2 regions of the Alcaligenes sp. WGS1538 genome follow, and region 2 is predicted to be linked to the other one. Evidence: riboswitches for the same ligand, from Rfam matches in the RefSeq annotation. Region 2 holds a riboswitch; the other holds the start of a gene.
The links. A riboswitch is a leader RNA that binds a small molecule or an ion and turns the genes downstream of it on or off. The one in region 2 is predicted to bind S-adenosylmethionine.
Positions count from the first base shown of each region.

Region 1: it holds a riboswitch for S-adenosylmethionine, as region 2 does, so the genes downstream of both, ACF3ND_RS01800 (homoserine O-acetyltransferase) here and ACF3ND_RS10670 (hypothetical protein) in region 2, are expected to answer to the same signal.

Region 1 covers NZ_CP171109.1:397,014-407,631, forward strand. The annotation lists gene ACF3ND_RS01770 (hypothetical protein) at 1-225, opposite strand, end outside; gene ACF3ND_RS01775 (class I SAM-dependent methyltransferase) at 573-1,349, opposite strand; gene ACF3ND_RS01780 (TonB-dependent receptor domain-containing protein) at 1,346-3,397, opposite strand; gene gshA (glutamate--cysteine ligase) at 3,563-5,146, opposite strand; gene ACF3ND_RS01790 (hypothetical protein) at 5,351-5,899, shown strand; gene ACF3ND_RS01795 (response regulator transcription factor) at 5,814-6,089, opposite strand; SAM riboswitch at 6,291-6,369, shown strand; gene ACF3ND_RS01800 (homoserine O-acetyltransferase) at 6,359-7,600, shown strand; gene metW (methionine biosynthesis protein MetW) at 7,600-8,232, shown strand; gene ACF3ND_RS01810 (muropeptide transporter) at 8,241-9,470, shown strand; gene ACF3ND_RS01815 (trimeric intracellular cation channel family protein) at 9,476-10,093, shown strand; gene ACF3ND_RS01820 (LrgB family protein) at 10,123-10,618, opposite strand, start outside.
Region 2 covers NZ_CP171109.1:2,281,712-2,292,329, reverse strand. The annotation lists gene ACF3ND_RS10690 (hypothetical protein) at 1-451, opposite strand, end outside; tRNA gene ACF3ND_RS10685 (tRNA-Leu) at 786-870, opposite strand; gene ACF3ND_RS10680 (PadR family transcriptional regulator) at 1,037-1,609, shown strand; gene ACF3ND_RS10675 (siderophore-interacting protein) at 1,612-2,409, shown strand; gene ACF3ND_RS10670 (hypothetical protein) at 2,406-2,750, opposite strand; SAM-I-IV-variant riboswitch at 2,866-2,959, opposite strand; tRNA gene ACF3ND_RS10665 (tRNA-Leu) at 3,126-3,210, shown strand; gene ACF3ND_RS10660 (ornithine cyclodeaminase) at 3,277-4,329, opposite strand; gene rocF (arginase) at 4,384-5,403, opposite strand; gene ACF3ND_RS10650 (Lrp/AsnC family transcriptional regulator) at 5,564-6,010, shown strand; gene ACF3ND_RS10645 (four-carbon acid sugar kinase family protein) at 6,081-7,424, opposite strand; gene ACF3ND_RS10640 (ribulose-bisphosphate carboxylase large subunit family protein) at 7,439-8,713, opposite strand; gene ACF3ND_RS10635 (VOC family protein) at 8,722-9,261, opposite strand; gene ACF3ND_RS10630 (transporter substrate-binding domain-containing protein) at 9,379-10,179, opposite strand; gene ACF3ND_RS10625 (amino acid ABC transporter ATP-binding protein) at 10,224-10,618, opposite strand, start outside.

The sequences.
Region 1 (10,618 bases), 1.9 Mb from region 2:
ATGGGTCTGGCCGGCGCGGGCCTTGAATTCCACGCGCAGGCGCCAGGTCTTGTCGGCCGGATCAGTGGCGGGGCGGCTCAGGCGCTGGCAGGAGTGCAGGCGCAGGCCGCATTGGCGCGCCGCCCGGCGCAGTTCCGTCTCCAGCTCGCGCAGGCAGCGGCCCTGGGTGTCCAGGCTCAGGCAATGGGGCGTCTTGCCCAGGTTCAGAAAGGCGAAGTTGAACATGATGTCGGTCCTTGTCGTCTTGGGCCCGCGGGGCGGGCCGGGAGGAACGGCGCGCGCCCGGCCTGTGCAGGGCGGCAGGCGGGACGCGCGGATAAGGCGCAAGGGGCGGGCGGTGGCATGGCTTCTGGCCGCCCGGCATCATGTGTCAGGCAGGCAGAGCGTCAGGCCGACGTTGCCCCGGTTCGGGATCGTCCGGCATGGTGTGCTCCGTAAGTTGAAAAGGCAGGCGGCGCTGCCGCCTGATGTCGAGTATGGATGGCAATGCCCAGTATTGTAGGCCTATTTTTGCTCATCTGTCCCCATATCGCACGCATGTGTCGTTGCATGTGTTGTTTTGGGCGCGGATGTCAGGCCGGCTCGGCGCAGATCACGTAGTCGTGGCCGTGGCGCAGTCCGCCTTCGGCCTGGCACAGGGCCAGCGTGCGGCGGCGCAGCTCCTCCACGTGCTCGGACAGGGCCAGGGCCAGGCTGCGGTCGCGCAGCCGGCGCAGGCGTTGCGCGCACATGTCCAGCTGGCCATGGATGAAGCGCTCGCCGTAGCGTATGCCGAAGCGCTGCGCATCCACGCAGCGGAATCCGGCCAGGCGCAGGTGGCGCAGCACCCAGTCCATGGGGTATTCGCGGTAGGGACGCTCGCCCGCCAGCAGCAGGCAGGCGTCGCGCAGGCGGCCTATCTCCACCACCAGCGCTCCTGCCGGGTCGGCGGCCGAGTAGGGCACATAGGGCTCCAGGCCGATGACGTACAGGCGCCGGCCGGTCAAGGGACGCAAACGGGCGAAGAGCTGGTCCTGGGCATAGGGGGCGAAGCCGTCCATCGCGCCCAGCAGATAGTCGGCCAGGACAGTGTCGAAGCATTCGCCTTCCAGCAGGGCCGGATCGGTCCAGTTGCCCACCACCAGCCTGTCCTGGGGGCGCTGCCGCTCGCCCAGCTCGCGCCTGACCTGCTCGGCCATGCCCTGCGCGCCGGTAACGGCGGTCCAGCCATCCGTGGGCAGGGTCAGCAGCCAGTTCATGGAGCCCCGGCCCGTGCCCGCGTCCAGGAAGCGGCCCCAGGGCTGTTCGCCCTGCATGTCGGCCACGACCTGGAACAGGCGGCTGCCGGTATGGATCGCAGTCGCGCTCAAAATTCCACCTTGACCCCGGCCATGATGTTGCGGCCCATCAAGGGCGCCTGGCGGGCGATGAAGGAGGTGTGGTTGTAGGCCAGTTTGTCCAGCAAGTTGCTTCCTCTCAGGTACAGGGTGTAGTCGGTCTGGTCCAGTCGGCCCCGGTAGCTGACGCCGGCGCCCAGCATGCCGTAGGACGGCGAGCGCTGCTCGAACTCGGCCAGGCGGCCCTGGGCGAAGGTGTGCGTGTAATCCACGAAGCCCGACCAGTTGCGCCAGTCCAGGTCGGCGCGCACGCCCAGGCGGGCGGCCGGCATGCGCGGCAGGTTCCGGTCCGGATGCAGCAGTTTACCGCGCACCACGTCGCCGAACACGCTGACGGTGGCCCAGCGGCGCACGGGATAGGACACCTTGCCTTCCAGGCCCCAGAACCGGGCGTCATCCTGGCTGTACTGGATCAGGCTGAAGTCCTCGTGCCGGTCCAGGGTGCGGCCGTAGATATAGCCTTTGCTGCGGGTATAGAAGGCGCGCAGGTCGAATCGCAGGTCGCCGGCGTGCTTTTGCAGGCCCAGGTCCACGTTGTGGCTGGTCTCGCGGCCCAGGTCGGCATCGCCGCGTTCATAGCTCAGGGTGGCGAAGTGCACGCCGCGGGCGTACAGTTCCTGCGCATTGGGAAGACGCTGAGAGCGCGAGATCGACAGGCTGGCGGCATACTGCGGCGCAAAGTCCCACACCGCGCCGGCCGACAGCGAGCTGGCCGTGCCCTCGCGGCGTTCCAGGCGCGGGGAGTCGGGCGTGATGGTCTGCCATTCCTGGCGCGCGCCGAATTCGAAGCGCCAGTCCTGCCAGCGCAGGTTCTCCAGGATGAACAGGCCGTGGCTGCGGCTGCGGGTCTTGGGGATGAAGTCCTCGCTGCCGCCCCGGGATTCGAAATCGGACAGGGCGGTCTGCAGGCCGATCACCCCGCTGAAGGGGCCCAGGGGGCGATGTTCCAGCTCCAGGCGGCCGTCGTAGCCGCGGTTGCTGAAGCGGGTGCCGTCCACGTCGCCGTCTTTTTCCACATGGCGGTAATCCGTGACGCCGGCGCGCAGGCGGGCGCGCTGAAAGCCCGGCAGCGGATCGCGCAGCTCGCCGCGCAGGTCGAAGCGCTCGCTGCGCAGATGGGCGGTGGCCGAATGCTCATGAGCGTGTTCGTGATCATGATCGTGCCCATGGTCATGGCCGTGATCGTGGCCGTGGCCGCCGCAATGCAGCGTGGCGCCGTGCGGATGGCAGTCTTCGTACTCGTGGCTGTGGCCGGGCAGGCCGTAGACGTCGTCGCGATAGGAGTAGGCCGCGCCGATGTAGCCGCGCTCGCCGATGAAGGATAGGCCCACGCTGGCGGTGTCGCTGCGCGCATTCGAGTCCTTGACGCGGCCGTCGGTCCAGTCCGGCACGCGATAGTCGCGGCCGCGGCGCGAAGCGCCTTCGACGTGCACGGCCACATTGCCTTGGCCGGCCGTCAGCTCCACGGCGCCGGCGCGTCCCTTGTCGGCGGTGGAGCCCTGCGCCTGGGCCGAGCCTTCGAAGCCGTTCTCGGGAATGGCGCTGGGGATCTTGCGGTCCAGCACATTGACCACGCCGCCGATGGCCCCGCCGCCGTACAGCAGGGCGGCAGGCCCGCGCAGCACTTCCACGCGTCCGGCCAGCCAGGTGTCCACCGTAACGGCATGGTCGGGCGAAACCGCCGAAGCGTCCATGACATCCGATCCGTCGCTCAATACCTTGACGCGCGGCGCGGTCTGGCCGCGGATCACGGGTCGGCTGGCGCCGGCGCCGAACGTGTCGGAATGGATGCCGGGCTCGCCGTCCAACAGCTGTCCCAGGGTGGCGGCGCGGCGCAGGTCCAGGCTGGGGCCTTGCAGCACCGTGGAGGGCGAAAGCAGTTCCTGCTGGCTCAACGCCAGCGGGCTGACGGAGATGCGGATGGCTTCCAGCTGGGCGACGGGCGGCTGGCCGGCCGCCTGGGCCAGGGGACTGATCGTCAGGGCCAGGGCCAGCGACAAGGGGCGGGGAGTGGCTTGCATGGTTTTTCTGCGCTTGGTCGTTAAAAATTGTGATGTTATAACATAACAATTTGTGTGCGCAGACGGAATGGCCCGGCCCAGCGCAGGGGCATTGCGGGCAGGCCGGTGCCGCCAGCGAGGCGGAAATGAAAACCGCCCGGCAGGGCGGGCGGTCGGGGGGAGAGCTCAGTCGGGCTGCAGTTCCGGCGGGACCAGGTTGCGCTCGTAGAGCCGCACGTATTCTTCGAAGGGAACCTCGTCGCGCGCCTCGATGCGCGCCTGTTCCAGCAGCGATTCGGCGGCCTGTTCCTCGTAGGCGGCCTGTGCGGCAGGCTGCAGCGGCTCGGACAGCAGGGCGGCGTGGTGCTCGCGGCTGCGTTGCAGGGAATAGTCGTGAAAGCTCAGGCCGCTTTCGCGCAGGCGGGCCAGCAACTGGGCGGAGGGAGTCTGTTCGGGATCGACGAGCTTGCCCAGCTGCGCCTGCACGGCCTGCGTGTGGGCCTGGGTGTCCAGGGCCTGGTCCAGCAGGCGGGCGTAGGGCAGCAGCTCCTGCAGCACGTCGCGGCCCCAATCCTGCAGGGTGACGACCTGCTTCTGCTGGTTGATCAGGGTCAGGCCGGGGCGGCGTCCTTCGCGCACCACGGTGGCGAAGTTGTTCTTGCTGTCCTGGCAATAGCCGCCGTCGGGGAAGTAGGGACTGTCCTCGGCGGCGCAGTACAGCAGGAAGGTGTCCAGGAAGCGACAGGTCTGCTCGGAGATGCCCACGGGCGATTCGGGGTCTATGTCCATGCAGCGCACTTCGATGTATTCCACCCCGCGCTGGGCCAGCGCCGTGGCGGGCCGCTCGCAACGGGCCGTGGTGCGTTTTGGGCGGATGCTGGAGTAATACTCGTTCTCGATCTGCAGGATGTGGGTGTTCAGCTGTATCCATTCGCCGTCGCGATGCGTGCCGATCTTCTCGTAGTCGGGCCAGGGCGTGACGGCGGCGTGATACATGCGCATCACGAAGGTGTCCAGGTCGTTGTAGCAAAGCTGCAGCTCGGCCTGGGCTTCCTTGTTGTGGTAGCCCAGATCGCTCATGCGCAGGCTGGTCGCCCAGGGCATGGTCAGGGTGTCGGCGTCCACATGGTCCAGGGTGCTGGGCCGGCCGTGCAGAAAGCTGGAGGCCAGGGCGGGGGAGGCGCCGAACAGGTACATCAGCAGCCAGGAGTGCCGCGTGAAGTTGCGGATCAGGGCCAGGTAGCCGTTGGAGCGCTGGTCCTGCAGGCTCTCGCCCGGCGCGCCCAGCAGCGGCCAGATGGCGTCGGGCAGCGAGAAGTTGTAGTGCACGCCGGCAATGCACTGCATGGTCTTGCCGTAGCGCTCGGCCAGGCCGCGCCGGTAGACATGCTTGAGCATGCCGGTGTTGGACGTGCCGTACCAGGCGATCGCAATGTCCTTTTCGTCCGGCAGGGTCGCGGGCATGGACTGGTTCCAGATCATTTCCTGGTCCAGCTTGCCGGCCACGAAGGTGTGGATGTCGCGCAGCTCCTGCAGCAGGTCCTCGACCCGCGTATGCGGCCGGGTGATCAGCTCCAGCAGGCTTTCCGCGTAATCCGTGGTGATGCGTTCATTGGTCAGGGCCGAGCCCACGGCCTGCGGGTGGGGCGTGCGGGCCAGCCGGCCTTGCGCGTCCACGCGCAGGCCTTCTTTTTCGATACCGCGCAAAATGCCTCGCAGGATGTCGGGATTCTGTTGCAGGGCAAGCTGGCGGTGGTGGCTGGTCGTCATGTCGGTGTTTCCCACTTTCAGGATCGGGCGCGTGGTCCGGGGCTGTTCAATGGGCATCTGCCCGATTATAAATAGTAGTCCGAGCCCGTCCGCTTTGTTAAGTTGCATGAGATCGGCGGGCTTGGAACTGGTTCTTTGGAAGGCGAGTATAAAGCCGGCGCTGCGCCGCCGCGGCAAAAGCACGAGACAGGATACGGAAATATCATGAGACTTATCTGGCGCACCCTGGCCGCGATGGCGGCCGCCCTGGCCTTGACCGCCTGCAGTCCGGAGTTCAACTGGCGCCAGGTCCGGCTCGAGCATACGGACCTGCCGGCCATGCTGCCGGGCAAGCCCGTCACCAGCCACCGCCCGCTGGATTTCGAACGCCACAGGCTGGATTTCTACCTGACCACGGCCGCCGCCGGCGGCCAGATCTACACCGTGGGCCATGCGCTGCTGCCGCCGGAGCTGCAGCAGGACGAGGCGGCCCGGATGCGGCTCTATCAGGCCGTCCAGGATTCGCTGCGCCAGAAGTTCGTGCCCGCCGGGCAGGCGCCCGGCCAGGCGCCGCCGGCCCTGCCCGCGCCTGGTGAAATCTTTTCCATGGGACGCGACGTGGGCGGCACGGTCCTGCGCATGCAGGGCATGGTGCGCGTGGAGCCCGGCTGGCTGGTGGAGGGCTTTGTCATGACGGATTCCGGGAAGGCGCCGGACGCCGAGCAGGCGAAGGTCTTTTTTGACGGCTTGGCTCGCTCGTCGGATCGCCGCTGATCAGGCGCTGCTGCAGCGCCAGGGTGATGGCCGCCTGGCGGCTGTAGACGCCCAGCTTGGCGTAGGCGTTCTGGAAGTGGAAGTTGATGGTGCGTTCAGTGATGCCCAGGATGATGCTGATTTCCCAGCTGGTCTTGCCATGGGCAGCCCAGTTCAGGCAGGACTGCTCGCGTGAAGTTAAGTGCGTCACGGTAAAGCTATTCCTTTTGCGGTCGTGGTGGACATCGGGGCAATGTAACTAATTTCTACCGCGGCCGGCATACTGATAAGCCTGAAAATAATGATTTGAATCAAAGCACTGAGGATTTTCTGCGGGTACCGTAGGTCATTTTTGGCGATACCTTTTCCTTGGATTTGGACGCCGGGCGGGCGCAGTGCTAAACTTTCCCGCTATACGTTTTGCGCCGATTTGCCTGATCCGCTTGCGGGCGCTCCATAAATCCAGCTAAAGAGGTCCTGATGGCCACTGAATCCGTCCCTTGCGCCGACAACGGCGCGTCTCGCCCATCCTGCGGTCTGATCCCCGAAGGCTCCGTGGGCCCCGTGCAACCCGAACTCATCGCCTTTGACGAACCCCTGCGCCTGAGCAGCGGACAGGTGCTGCCCGGCTATGAACTGGCCGTGGAAACCTATGGGCGCCTGAATGACGAACGCAGCAATGCGGTCCTGGTCTGCCACGCCCTGAACGCCTCGCACCACGTCGCCGGCTACTACGAGGACGATCCGAAGAACCGCGGCTGGTGGGACAATATGGTCGGCCCCGGCAAGGCCGTGGACACGGACCGTTTCTTTGTCATCGGCGTGAACAACATCGGGTCCTGCTTCGGCTCGACGGGCCCGTCCAGCATCAATCCGGCCACAGGCAAGCCCTGGGGCGCGGACTTCCCCGTGCTGACCGTGGAGGACTGGGTGCGCGCCCAGGCGCGCCTGGCCGACTATTTCGGCATCCGCAAGTTCGCCGCCGTCATGGGCGGCTCGCTGGGCGGCATGCAGGCGCTCAGCTGGGCCATCAGCTGCCCCGAGCGCGTCGAAAATTGCGTAGTCATCGCCAGCACGCCGCGTCTGTCGGCCCAGAACATCGCCTTCAACGAAGTGGCGCGCAGCGCCATTCTGTCCGACCCCCAGTTCCATGGCGGCAACTACTACGAGCATGGCGTGGTGCCCAAGGCCGGCCTGGCCGTGGCGCGCATGGTGGGACACATCACCTACCTGTCCGACACCGTGATGGCCGAGAAATTCGGCCGCACCCAGCGCGCGCCCGCCGAAGGCGGCGAGTTCCACTACAACTATGGCGTGGAGTTCGAGGTCGAATCCTACCTGCGCTACCAGGGAGAAAAATTCTCGCGCTACTTCGATGCCAACACCTACCTGATCATCACGCGGGCCCTGGATTATTTCGACCCCTCGCGCCATCACCAGGGCGACCTTGCCAAGGCGCTGGAACAGGTCCGGGCCAAGTTCCTGGTGGTGTCCTTCAGCACGGACTGGCGGTTCTCGCCCGAGCGCTCGCGCGAGATCGTGCAGGCGCTGCTCAAGAACCGCCGCCAGGTCACCTACGCCGAAATCGATGCGCCGCACGGGCATGACGCCTTCCTGCTGGAGGACGCCCGCTATCACGCCATCGTGCAGGGGTATTATGATCAGATCGCGTCATCGCTGGGCCTGCCGGCGCGTCAACGTACCACGGGAGTGCTGGCCTGATGTCTGCTGTCATTTCGGAAAACAAGCCTGCGCTGCGCCAGGACCTGCTGCGCATCGCCCAGTGGATCGAACCCGGCTCGCAGGTGCTGGACCTGGGCTGCAGCGACGGCGCCCTGCTGGCCCACCTGCGCGATACGCGCCAGGTCGCGGGCACCGGGGTGGAGCTGGACGACGAGTCCGTGATCGCTTCCGTGCGGCGCGGCGTGCCCGTCATCCAGCAGAACCTGGAGGAAGGGCTGGCGCTGTTCAGCGACCTGCAGTTCGACACCGTGGTGCTGTCCAAGACGCTGCAGTCCATGCACCATACCGAGCACATCCTGCGCGAGATGGCGCGCGTCGCCCGCTACGGCATCGTGTCCTTTCCGAATTTCGGCTACTGGCCGCATGGCTGGGCCATCCTGCGCGGGCGCATGCCGGTCACCGGCGAGATGCCCTACCAGTGGTACGACACGCCCAACATCCACCTGTGCACCATGAAGGACTTCCAGGACCTGGCCAGTTCACTGGGGCTGCGCATCACGCACCGCGCGGCCTTCAATGACCGCGCCGAGGTGCGCGTGCTGCCCGGCTGGCGCAGCACCCTGGCGGTGTATCGCTTCGAATCCCCTCATTTTCTCTCTTCCCAGCGCTGAGGCTGTCCGTGTCCCATGTCTACGCCAGTCCCCGAGTCCTGCCTCTGCTGATTCTGGGGTTCGCCAGCGGCCTGCCCCTGGCGCTGGTGTCCGGCACTCTGCAGGCCTGGGCGACCGTCGAGAATGTTTCGCTGACTGAAATCGGCTTTCTGACGCTGGTCGGCTCGGCCTACACGCTGAAGTTTCTCTGGGCGCCCCTGGTGGACCGCTACGCGCCGCCTTTCCTGGGCCGGCGCCGCGGCTGGATCCTGCTGACGCAGCTTCTGCTGGCGGCCTCGATCGCCGCCATGGGCCTGTTCTCTCCGGGCACGCATTTGACCGCCCTGGCCCTGCTGGCCGTGTGGGTGGCTTTTCTTTCGGCCACGCAGGACATCGCCTTCGATGCCTACAGCACGGATGTGCTGCGCGCGCCGGAGCGCGCCGCCGGGGCCGCCGTCAAGGTCATGGGCTACCGGCTGGCCATGATCGCCTCCGGCGGCCTGGCCCTGATCCTGGCCGACCGCTGGCTGGGCTGGTCCAACACCTATCTGCTCATGGGCCTGTTCATGGCCCTGTGCGCGCTGGTCACCCTGATTTCGCCCGAGCCGGAGCTGGACAGCCGCGCCCCGCGCAGCCTGTCCGAAGCGGTCGCCGCCCCGCTGGCCGAGTTCTTTTCGCGGCCCGGCGCCTGGGGCATACTGCTGCTGATCGTGCTCTACAAGCTGGGCGACGCGTTCGCCGGGGCCTTGTCCACCACCTTTCTCATCCGCGCCGCCGGCTTTTCGCTGTCGGAAGTGGGCACCATCAACAAGGTGTTCGGCCTGGCCGCCACGGTGGTGGGCGCCCTGCTGGGCGGGGCCGTCATGGCGCGGCTCGGACTGTACCGGGCCCTGATGGTGTTCGGGCTGCTGCAGGCGGTCTCCAACCTGGGCTATTGGTTCATCGCCGTCCAGAGCAGTCCCTCCATGGTGCTGATGAGCGTGGTGGTGGCCCTGGAGAATCTGTGCGGCGGCCTGGGCACGGCGGCTTTCGTGGCGCTGCTCATGGCCTTGTGCAACCGGGGCTATTCGGCCACCCAGTTCGCCTTGCTGTCGGCCTTGTCGGCGGTGGGGCGCACCTACCTGGCCGGGCCGTTGACGCCTGTGCTGGTCCAGTCCCTGGGCTGGCCGGTCTTTTTCATCTGCACCGTGCTGATCGCTCTGCCGGGGCTGCTGATGTTGCGCGGCTACCGGCGCCTTATCAACCAGTTGGATGCCTGACCGCCATGCTTTTACTTGTGCTCTACATCATTGCCATCACGGCCGAGGCCATGACCGCCGCGCTGGCCGCCGGCCGCCGCGACATGGACTGGGTGGGCGTGTGCACCATCGCCTGCGTGACCGCCCTGGGCGGCGGTTCGGTGCGCGACGTCCTGCTCGGACATTACCCGCTGACCTGGGTGAAGCACCCGGAATACTTGTGGATCACGGCCGGCGCGGCCCTGCTGACGGCGCTGATCGCGCCCGTCATGCGCCGCCTGCACAGCCTGTTCCTGCTGCTGGACGCCATGGGCCTGGTGGTGTTCACGGTGATCGGCTGCCAGATCGCCCTGGAGATGAACCTGCCCATCACCGTGGTGCTGCTCAGCGGCATGATCACCGGCTGCGCCGGCGGCGTGTTGCGCGACATCCTGTGCAACGACATTCCCTTGCTGCTGCGCAAGGAAATGTACGCCAGCGTGTCCATGCTGACCGGCGCCCTGTACCTGGGCGCCATGCACCTGGACCTGAATCCCTACGTGGCCCTGCTGGCGCCCATGTCCATCGGGCTGGGCTTCCGCATGCTGGCCCTGCGCCTGAACTGGCAGATGCCGCGCTTCGTGTACCGCGACGAGTGGCGCTGACTGCGTCGCGGATCTGACGGATGGGGCGGCTACACCAGCCCCAGCCAGCGCAGCAGAAAGGGCAGCAAGGGCATCAGGACGGCGGTCAGGATGCCGTTCAGGCTCATGCCCAGGGCCGAGAAGGCGCCGATGGTTTCATGCACCTGCAGGGCGCGGGCCGTGCCGATGGCATGGGCGGTCACGCCCACGGCGAAGCCGCGCGCCTCGGGACGGTCGATGCGCAGCAGATTGAGCAGCGGCGGGGCGACGATGGTGCCCACGATGCCGGTCATGGCCACGGCCACCGCCGCCAGCGAGGCCTGGCCGCCGAAATGGTCGGCCAGCGCCATGGCGATGGGCATGGTGGCCGAGCGCGGCGCCAGCGAGATCACGGTTTCCAGGGACGCGCCCAGCGCCCACGCGATCAGCACCGTGCTGACGATGGCGGTCACCGAGCCGATCAGCAGCGCGATGCAGACGGGCTTCCATATCCTGCGCAATTGCCGCAGCTGGCTGTAGAGCGGCACGGCCAGGGCCACGGTGGCC
Region 2 (10,618 bases):
CCAGCAGCCATGCCGCCAGGCCGGCCAGGAACACTCCCATGCCGATCAGCATGGACGTGGATTCCAGTTGGGCCGGTACGTGCTGGTTGGCGCGCAGCACCAGCCAATGCACGAAAGCCAGCAGGGCCACCACCAGCAGCGACAAGGACTGCAGCCAGCCGGATAGATAGCGCAGGCTCTCGGGCCGGCGTTCCTCGCTCAGCCAGTAGTCGCGCTGCGGGATATTGATGGCCTGCGCAGGCAATTTCTGAAACAACGCACCCAGCAAGGCGGCGCCCAGGGGCAGCGCGGCCATCAGAATCATCATCAGGGTCACATAGACGGAGCGTTCCAGGAAAGCGTCGGGCCGCCCCTGCATATCGAAATGCGAAGCCACGACGGCGGGCAGGGCGTGCTGCGTCCACCATACATACATGATGGCGGCAAAGCTCGGGATCAGGGTCAGGTGCATGGGCGGCTCTCCAAAACCGCAGTGTATCGCCAGCTGCGTCCAGCGTGCGTGAAGAAATATCGACGATCATGCCCGACCTTTCTCGTCCTCGCGCAAGGTGCTCAAGCACCTTGCTTGCTGGGCGGAACAAAGCAAAAAGCCGGCTGTCTTTCGACAACCGGCTTTTCGAGGAATTTGGTGCCCAGGAGAGGACTCGGTCACACGGGCGCGACCCCGGCCGGGCCTGCATGCCCGGCCTTTCTCGTCCTCGCGCAAGGTGCTCAAGCACCTTGCTTGCTGGGCGGATCAAAGCAAAAAGCCGGCTGTCTTTCGACAACCGGCTTTTTGAGGAATTTGGTGCCCAGGAGAGGACTCGAACCTCCACACCTTGCGGCACATGGACCTGAACCATGCGCGTCTACCAATTCCGCCACCTGGGCATTGAGTTTTGATCTGCATCTCGACTCAAGAATTAAATTATAGACTCGAATTTTCATTTTTGGCAAGCGTAGTCTGACCATATTTTTTCTTTTTGAGAAAAAAGTTTGATTTTGAGCTGCATTATGTTTACAGTTATATCGTACGATATAACTTAAGAGGGAAAGCATGGAACTGAATCCGATGGAGGCCGAACGCATGCTGCTCGACTTCGGGCAGGGGCGGAAATACACGGCCAGGGCCATGCAGCTGATGCTCATGGCCATGTTGCGGGACGGGGAGACGCACGGTTATCAATTGATCCGGCGTTTTGCCCAGCTCAGCCACAACAGCTACGTCCCCAGCGCCGGAGCGGTGTATCCGGCCTTGTCCTATTGCGCTGGACAGGGGTGGGTGCATGTGCAGGAACAGGGCCGCCGCAAGCTGTACAGCCTGACCGAAGAGGGCCGCCGTTATCTGCAGGGACAGCAGGACAAGTGCGACTACCTGCTGCAGTCGCTGGCCTATCGCGCCCGCAAGCTGGTGTGGATGCGCCAGATGCTGGCCGAACAGAGCGACCCGGACGACCTCCAGGCCGCGCAGGAGCAGACCGGCTGGCTGCCTGAGTTCGTGCAGATCCGCCATACCTTGAAGAACACTTTGTTTGAACAGTCCACGGCCAGCTTTGAGCGTCAGCGCGAAGTCGTCGCCATCCTGGAGCAGGCCGTGGCGCAGATACGGAATCTACCTAAGGAGTCGTGAAGATGCAGCCCCATGAAGACACGCAAAAAGTGTCGCACCCCTTGAAACTGCGCCTGTTGACCGTGACCGCGCGCCGCATGCTGGGCCCGGATCTGGTGCGCATCACGCTCAGCGGTTCCGATCTGGTCGGCTTCCATTCGCCGGGCTTTGATGACCACGTCAAGTTGATTTTTCCCGATCCGGGTCAGAAAGTTCCGCGCCTGCCGCAGCTGGGCGAACGCGGCGTGGTGTTCCCGGCCGGCCAGCCCAAGCCCGTTATGCGCGACTACACGCCGCGCGCCTGGCGTGCCCATGAGCAGGAACTGGATATCGACTTCGTGCTGCACGGGGAAGGCCCGGCCTGCCAGTGGGCGGCCGCCGCACAGACCGGCGACAAGCTGGGCGTGGCCGGCCCGCGTGGTTCGTTCCTGATCTCCACGACCTTTGACTGGCATGTGCTGATCGGTGATGAAACGGCAGTGCCCGCCATGGCGCGCCGCCTCAAGGAACTGCCGGCCCAGGCCAAGGTGCAGGTGTTTGTGCTGGCGCGCAATCTGTTGACGCTGGGCGCGCTGGAGGCGCCGGAGCATGTGCCCGTCAACTGGGTTCCGTCGCTGGCCGGGCAGGCCGGCTTGCTGGACGCCGTACGCGCCGCGCCGGTCCTGCAAGGGCGGGGCTATGTGTGGATTGCCGCCGAATCAGCGGCAGCCAAGGCGTTGCGCCAGTACTGGGTGCAGGAGCGCGGACACGACAAGAATCTGGTCCGCGCCAGCAGCTATTGGCGTCAGGGCGATGCCGCGGTGCATGAGCACCACGATTAAGCTGCCTGGCGATCCTGGTCGGGCAGGGCGCGCAGTCGCCCGTCCAGGTTCAGGACCGGCTCCAGGTCTGTGTCCAGTTCCGTGTCCACATCGGACAGGCGGTGGCGGTCGATCAGGCGGGCGATGGCGTCCATGTTCAGCAGCAACAGGCTGTCGATCTCGGCGCGGAACGTGGCCCAGTAGCCGCCGCGGCAGCTCGAGCCAAGCCAGCGCGGTTCGTAGGCGCCCAGGACGACGGGCTGGTGTTCCTTGAGAATGGCCAGACGGGAACAGCCAGGACGGGCCTGGATGCGGTAGCGGCGCTGTCCCAGCGTCAGGTGGTAGTAAAACGGTGCAGGCATGAAACGCTCCTGTTTAGCTCTTGGAAGGATTTCCGGGTGAGCAAGTTGGATTAAAAGACCCGTTGGAAGCGCCGGGCGCATCCAATAAAAAAACCCGCCGGCGGCGGGTTGCTGTGCAGATCCCGTGAATTGCCGAAAGGCCGTATCCTGTATCCACCTTGTGCGGGTACACAGGTTGGCATGGGTGGTCCCAACTCTTGATACGGGAATAAGCATAGAAGCGTTTGTGCGCAGGCGCAAGGCATGCTGGTATCCGTATGTGAAAAACTGGAACTCCTGAAAAATAAAGTTTGCTTTCTTTGAAAATCATGTTATAGTTCTTTTCTGCCTAGCTGATTGGCGCTTTTCTTGAAAAGTTGACAAGCAGCGGTCAGAGCCCAGGTGGCGGAATTGGTAGACGCGCATGGTTCAGGTCCATGTGCCGCAAGGTGTGGAGGTTCGAGTCCTCTCCTGGGCACCAAATTCCTCGAAAAGCCGGTTGTCGAAAGACAGCCGGCTTTTTGCTTTATTCGCCCAATGCGTTCACTCAGGCGACGCGGCGGATGCGCGCGCTGGAGGCGCGGCCACGGGTATGGCGAAACACATCCTTGGGGTCGTCATCGACCCAGGGCACCAGTTCGATCTTGACGCCGAAGTTTCGTTTTTCCGCTTGTTCGTTGATATAGCGCAGCGTGGAATAGTCTTCCAGGGCGAAGCCGACCGAATCAAAGATCGTCACCTCGCTCCGGCTGCGGCGGCCCGGCGTCTCTCCCGCCAGAACCCGCCAGAGTTGTTCAACCGCAAAGTCGGCGGGCATCTGCTGCACGTCGCCTTCGATGCGCGTCTGAGGTTCGTATTCGACGAACACGCGGCCTGCCCGCAGGACGTCGGCGTGCAGTTCGGTCTTTCCAGGGCAGTCCCCGCCAACGGCATTGATATGCATGCCCGGCTCGATCATGTCAGGCGTGAGTATCGTGGCGCGGGTCTTGTCGGCGGTTATCGTGGTCACGATGTCGGAGCCTTGCACCGCCTCTGCTATCGATTCGACGCGCCGGATGGACAGGTCGGTGTAGTCGGCCAGATTGCGCATCAGCTTGGCAGTGGCGCCGGGGTCGATGTCGTAGGCCGCGATTTCCCGAATGCCAAGGTGCTTGTGAAAGGCCAGCGCTTGGAATTCGCTTTGTGCGCCGTTGCCGATCAGCGCCATGCGACGGGAGTCGGGGCGCGCCAGCGCGCGCGTCGCCATCAGCGAAGTGGCGGCGGTGCGCAGGGCGGTGGCCACGGTGAGCTCGGACAGCAGTATCGGATAGCCGGTCTCGACCTCCGCCAGGACGCCGAATGCCATGACGGTATGCAAGCCGCGCGCCGTATTGCGGGGATGGCCGTTGACATACTTGAAGGCATAACGGTGGGTATCGGAGACGGGCATCAATTCGATCACGCCTATGTCCGAATGACTGGCGACGCGGGCCGATTTGTCGAATTCCGGCCAGCGGATGAAGTCGCTTTCTATGTTGTCGGCCAGATCGGCGATGAAGGTATCGACGCCGATCGTTTCGATCAGTTGCGACATGGTGGACACATCGATGAAACGCGTCATGGTTTGACTCTCCTTGGAATGAACCCCCGCCTGCCGGACCAGTACGCCGGAGGATCAAGTTGCTGGCGACGAATCCCGCCCGCGTGCTTGCTCCTCGCGCTTCCATGGGCGTACCAGCGTGCTCTTGCCGAACAGGCTTTCCACCAGGTCAACGACAAGTTCGGCGGTCTGGTTGCGGATGTCGAGCGCGGGGTTGAGTTCGACGATGTCGAGCGAGGCCAGCCTGCCCGTGTCCGCGATCATTTCCATGCAGAGCTGCGCTTCGCGGTAGTTGGGTCCGCCCCGCACGGTGGTGCCGGTGCCGGGGGCGATCTCGGGATCGAGAAAATCGATGTCGAAGCTCAGATGCAGGTGCACCTTGTCGGCGTCTTCCCCGTCCAGTCCCGCCAGAGCGCTGCGCATGACCTCGCGCATGCCCAGCTCGTCGATGGCGCGCATGTCGTAGACCTCCAGGCCGAGCTGCTGGATCATGCGTTTCTCGGCTTCATCGACGCTGCGCAAGCCGATCTGGCAGACCTCGCCAGGTTGCAGTGCGGGCTTTGCTCCGGACATGCCGGTGAGCGCCGCCGGTCCCAGCCCATACAGATTGGCCACGGGCATGCCGTGGGCGTTCCCGCTGGGAGAAATTTCGGGCGTATTGGAGTCCGAGTGCGCATCCAGCCAGAGTATGCGCAGGCGCTTGCCTGCCGCGCGGCAATAGCGCGCCACGGCGCTGATCGAACCGGTCGCCAGGGTATGGTCGCCGCCGAGCATGATGGGAACGCGGCCTTCGATCAACTGCGCATGCACGGCGTCGTGCGCGGCCTGGTTCCAGGCTATGCATTCGGCCAGGTTGCGCAGGCCTTGCGCTTGCGGATCCCGCGCGCCCTGCGGATTGGGCGGGCCGGCCAGGTTTCCTAGGTCGCGAACGTCGACGCCGAAGCGTTTCAAGGCGGGCCCAAGCTGCGCGACACGCAGCGCGTCTGGACCCAGGGACGCGCCTAGCCTGGTTGCGCCTACATCGGTGGGCACGCCGATCAGGGTGACTCGGGTCAGGGGTTGGGCTGGGCTGGCGGGAAATTGATGGTCGCTCATTGCTGGACGAGGCTCCTCATGAAAGTACGGACAACATGCGCGCGGCTTCGTTTCCATCCGTACATGCGCATAGCATCCCACGGAAGGGAGACAAACAAAATGGCAAATTCTGCTGCCAAATTGCATAATTATTGTCATTAAGACAGGTTGGGTTGGCAAAATGAATAGTCTTGACAAGATCGACCAGCAATTGATTGCGCTGTTGCGCCACAACGCGCGCGCAAGCGTGGCCATATTGGCCGCCCGCCTGGGCGTGTCGCGGGGCACCGTGACCAACCGCCTGAACAAGCTGGAGAAGCGCGGCGTGATCGTGGGCTACACCGTGCGCTTGCGTCCCGAAACAGAAACCTCCGGCTTGCGTGCATGGATGGGCGTGGCCATCGAAGGAAACGATGCTCGTCGCGTTGCCGCCTCCTTGCTGGGAGAGCCCAGCGTGCTGGCCCTGCATGCCACTAACGGACGCTGGGACCTGCTGGTCGAGCTGCAGGTGGCGACCTTGCCGGAGTTGGCCCATGCGCTTGAGCGGATACGATTGATCAGGGGCATCAGCAATTCGGAAACCAGCATCCACTTGGAAACCCTGCGCGCCGCGCCGAACGCCGGATAGACGCAGGTCTGCTTCCGAAGGCGTGGCTGGCTTGACAGAAAACCGGCTGTCTTTCGACAGCCGGTTTTATCTATGAGCTGCCCAGGCCGGGAGGATCGCCCTGGATGACCCGATCGAAGAAGTCTTCCTGCCCCATCTGCCCGCCTTTGAGAACCAGCTCCAGGCCGTGCAACTCGTCGTCGCTGTGGCATTGGCATAGCGACACGCCGGGACTGACCTGGCCCAGATGGCTCAAGCCCCAGATGCCCAGCGCTTGCGTGCTCAGGCTGGACGTGTCGCCGCCGGCGATGCACAGGCGCGACAGCATGCCCTCGCGCCGCAGGCGTCGCGCCAGGCCGCCCACCAGCCGTGCCGTATCCTGGGCTACAAGGTCAACCGGCAGGGGTGACGAGGCGTCGGCCGTACGCGTCTTCAGCAAGGTGTGGCGGCCTTGCCGCAGCATGCGGCAGACCGTCTCCTGGAGTGCCTGCGCGTAGGCGGGCGACTGGTGCAGTTCCAGCGGGTCCAGGTCCAGCACATCGGCTTGGCGACACCGGACCACCTGCATGGCGGTGACGGGGGACTGGCTGCCCACCACGATCAGGGCCGGCTTGGCCGTTGCCTCAAGCCGGGTGACTGGCAGGGGTCTCAGGTCGCTCTGCCGGCTCAGGTAGGCCTGGGCGACGCTGCTGGCGCCTGTTGCCAACACGGTGCCGGCATGGCTCAGTTCGGACAGCAGGGCGCCGGCGCGGGCGATGTCCTCGTCCCGGCTGATGTCCAGCACCGGATGCAGATGGCCCCGCCGGACGGCGGCCTGCAGCCAGGCGGCCGCCTGCCCGCGGCTTGTCCAGTCCGGCCTGCCGTATTCCGTGTAGGGCATGGCGATCAGGTTCGTCAGCCCTTGCGCCTGCAGGTGCCGCAGCAGGTCCGCTTCCTGCATGGGGGTCACGGGGTGACGGTTCATGGTGGGATGGCGATCCAGCCTGTGCACCTCGCCGTCCTGTCCCGCCCGTGCGAACAGATTCCCGAAAACGCAGTAGCGGCCCAGGCTTGGTTGTCCGCCCAGGATGGGCGTCACCGGAACCCGGGCGGCGGGGCGCAGGCACTCCAGGGCCACGGCGATATTGCCGACCTCCGGGCCGCTGTCGAAGGTGGAACAGATCTTGTAGTGCAGCACCTGCGGCTGCAGCGCGGCGAAGAAACGGGCGGCGGGCTCCAGGACCGCGCGCATGCGGGCCGGCTCCAGTGAACGGGTGGCGCCGGCCAGCCCCACGGCCTGCACGCCGGCCAGCTGCGCCAGGCGCTGCTGAGTCGGCGTGCCCAGCAGCAGGACGGCGCGCAGGCCGCCCTGGCTCAGAGTGGCCAGGGTATCGCTGGCGCCGGTGAAGTCGTCGCCGTACCAGGCGTAGCGCGGGCGTAAGGAACCGGAAGTCATGCGCGTCCGCCTGTTCAGGCCATCTTCGGGCCGAAGAAATCCAGCGCGTGCGCCAGCTCGGGGCAGGTCGCCGCCTTGTCCTGCAGATCCTGGCCCTGGCCGGCCGCTTCCCAGGCCTGGCGCAGGCTCAGCACGCCGGCCTGCGCGCCGTCCGGATGGGCCAGGATGCCGCCGCCGGCCATGAACAGCACATCCGTGCCGCCAGCGGCCTCCCAGGTCGCGGGCACGGTGCCGGCCCATTGGCCCGACGAGACCACGGGCAGCACGCGGTCGTCGCTCTGGTCGTCCAGGCTGCGCAGACAGTGCGCGATGGCTTCGCGCACTTCGGTGTCGGGCTGGGCGAACTTGCCCTCCAGGCCGTGGACGTGGATATGGTCCGCGCCGGTCAGCCTCCAGAGGGTCTGGTAGGCCGAGACGGAAATGCCCAGCAGGGGGTGGCGCGACAGGGCGCCGTAGCCATTGCGATGAGCGTGCAGGGCCAGTCCGGTGTGGCGGCGCAGGGTCTGCAGCGCCGAATACCCCGCCCAGTTCTGGCTGACCATCACGCAGCTGCCGCCTTCGCGCTCGACCAGATCGGCATGACGCTTCATGGCGTCGGTCTCGTCGCTGATGTTGAAGGCGAACATCACATGCTTGCCGCTGCGCTGCTCGTGGTCCCGGATCACGGCCATCACGGCCGGTATGCGTTCGTCCAAGGGGGAATGCGCCGGATCCGCGCAGACCTCGTCGTCCTTGATGAAGTCCACCCCGGCCCGGCACAAGGTTTCCACCAGGCGGACGATGTCCGGAGTACGCAGTCCCACGCTGGGCTTGATGATGGTGCCGACCAGGGCGCCCTGGTCCACGCTTGTGCGCAGGCGCGTGCCCGCAATGCCCAGGGCCGGCGCATCGAAGCGGCGTCTATAGTGGGCGGGCAGCTCCAGGGATTCCAGGCGCAGGCCGGTGACCTCGCCCAGGTCGAACAGATTGCCGGTCACGCAGGCCGCCAGCGTGGGCAGGTTGGCGCCGATGTTGGCGATGGGGAAACGGATGTCCACCTGTGCACGCCGCCAGGGGCCGCGCACGCCGCGCCGCTCCAGCAGGGCGTTGGACAGGCTGGGCTGCGGCGCGCTGTCCAGCTCCCGGATGCGCTCCACGGTGGCGCGGGCCCGTTCGCGCAGTTCGTCGGTCTCGCCGGCCACGCGGGTGAAGGTGCCGCAGGACTGCTCGCCGGCAATCGCTTCGGCGACCTGTTCAGGCGGCAGCGGCGTTTCGATCAGATAGCGCGCAAGAAAAGTGTCGGTATTCATGGCGGCGCCTACAGCGTGGCCAGGTCGGGGAAGGGGCGCACCGGATCGCGGCCGTCCCAGCCTTCGGACGCCCGGCGGATCAGCGAGAACAGCTTGCCTTTGGGGCCGGCCACTTCCGACAGCTCCACCACCGCGCCGGGATGGAATTCGGTGTCGAAGTAGCAGAAGCGGCCGCGCTCGCCGACCTCGCCGCTCATCACGACCTTCAGGCCCTGGTCCAGGGCGCGCTGCAGGTCGGCATCGTAGCTCTCCGTCCAGTAGGCCACGTGCTGCAATCCGAGCTGGCCGGCCAGCAGGAAATCGCGGTACATGGAAGGGACGTCATTGCGGCACTGGATCAGTTCGACCTGGACGGCGCCTGAATTGGCCAGGGCCACCGAGTTGTGCGGCTCGTAGGACTGGCCGCGGTATTGGTAGTTCTTGATCCCCACCTTGGGGTTGTAGTACCAGGGGCCGACGCCCAGGTGGCGGCTCCAGTACTCCATCGCCGCCTCGATGTCGCGCACGACATAGCCGAGCTGACGGATCTCGCCGAATAGGGTGCTCATAAACAGGTTCCTGACTGGTGATGCGGCCGGCGCAAGGCGCAGCCTGTCCCGCGGCGGCCGCAAGGCGCGCCGTCGGGCGGTGTTGAGGGAAAGCCGGACGAGCCGTCCGGCCGGGGTTTACTGGCCGGCGCCCTGGACGATCTCGTCGGGGATGGGCACGCCGGCGTATTTCAGATGGATTTCATTGAGCTTGCCGTTCTGCAGGTTGGCGCGCACCCACTGGTTCACCCAGTCCTTGAGTTCGGGCTCGTTCTGGCGCATGGCAATGCCCAGCTTGTAGGATTCGATGACGAATTTCACCTCGAAGGGCCGAGCGGGATTGCGGTCGGCGATGGCCTTGATGATGGGAGGGGTGATGGCCACGATGTCGGTCTGGCCGCTGGCCGCCGCCGTGATCGAGGCGGCCTCGTCGTCAAAGCGCACGATGTTGGCCTGCGGGGCGCGCTCGCTGACCAGCTTGTCCTGGGGGCCGCCGCGGGTCACGGCCACGCGCTTGCCGGCCAGGTCGGCCATGCCGGCGATGGCGATGTCCTTGGGCGCGCCCACCGCCGCCTGGATGGCGCCATAGGGGATGGAAAAATCCACCGCCTTGGCGCGTTCGGGCGTGATGGACAGCGAGGAGATGATCAGGTCGGCCTTGTTGGACAGCAGATTGGGTATGCGGGCCGAATTGGTGGTCTGGACGATTTCCAGCTCCACGCCCAGGTCCTGGGCGAGCAGGCGTGCGGCCTCCACGTCCGAGCCCACGGGCTGCATCTTGTCGTCGATGTAGCCGTAGAAGGGCGCGCCCAGGTCTATGCCTACGCGTATCTTCTTGGCGGCCTTGATGTCCTCCAGCGCATTGGTCATGGCGGCGGCGGAAAGGCCGGTCAGGCCCAGCGCCAGCAGCGTGGCGCGCATCAGGGTGTGGATCTTCATGGTGTCGTCTCCGTGGATGTGTGCTTTATGAAGTCATGGGGTGTTCAAAGGCCGTGGGCCAGGAATTCCTGCAGCTCGGGCGTGGACGGATTGCGCAGCATCTCGCCCGGTCCGGTCTCCCAGACCCGGCCCTGGTGCATGAAGATCACCACGTCGGCCACGCGCGCGGCGAACTCCATTTCATGGGTCACCAGCACCATGGTCATCCCATCGGCGGCCAGGCGTTCGATGACGCGCAGCACTTCGCCGGTCAGTTGCGGATCCAGCGCGGAAGTGACTTCGTCGAACAGCATGACCTTGGGTTCCATGGCCAGCGAGCGGGCGATGGCCACGCGCTGCTGCTGGCCGCCGGACAGTTGCTCGGGGTAGGCCTGGGCCTTGTCCGACAGGCCGACCTGCGCCAGTGTGCGGCGGCAGATCTCGCGGGCCTGCTCGCGGC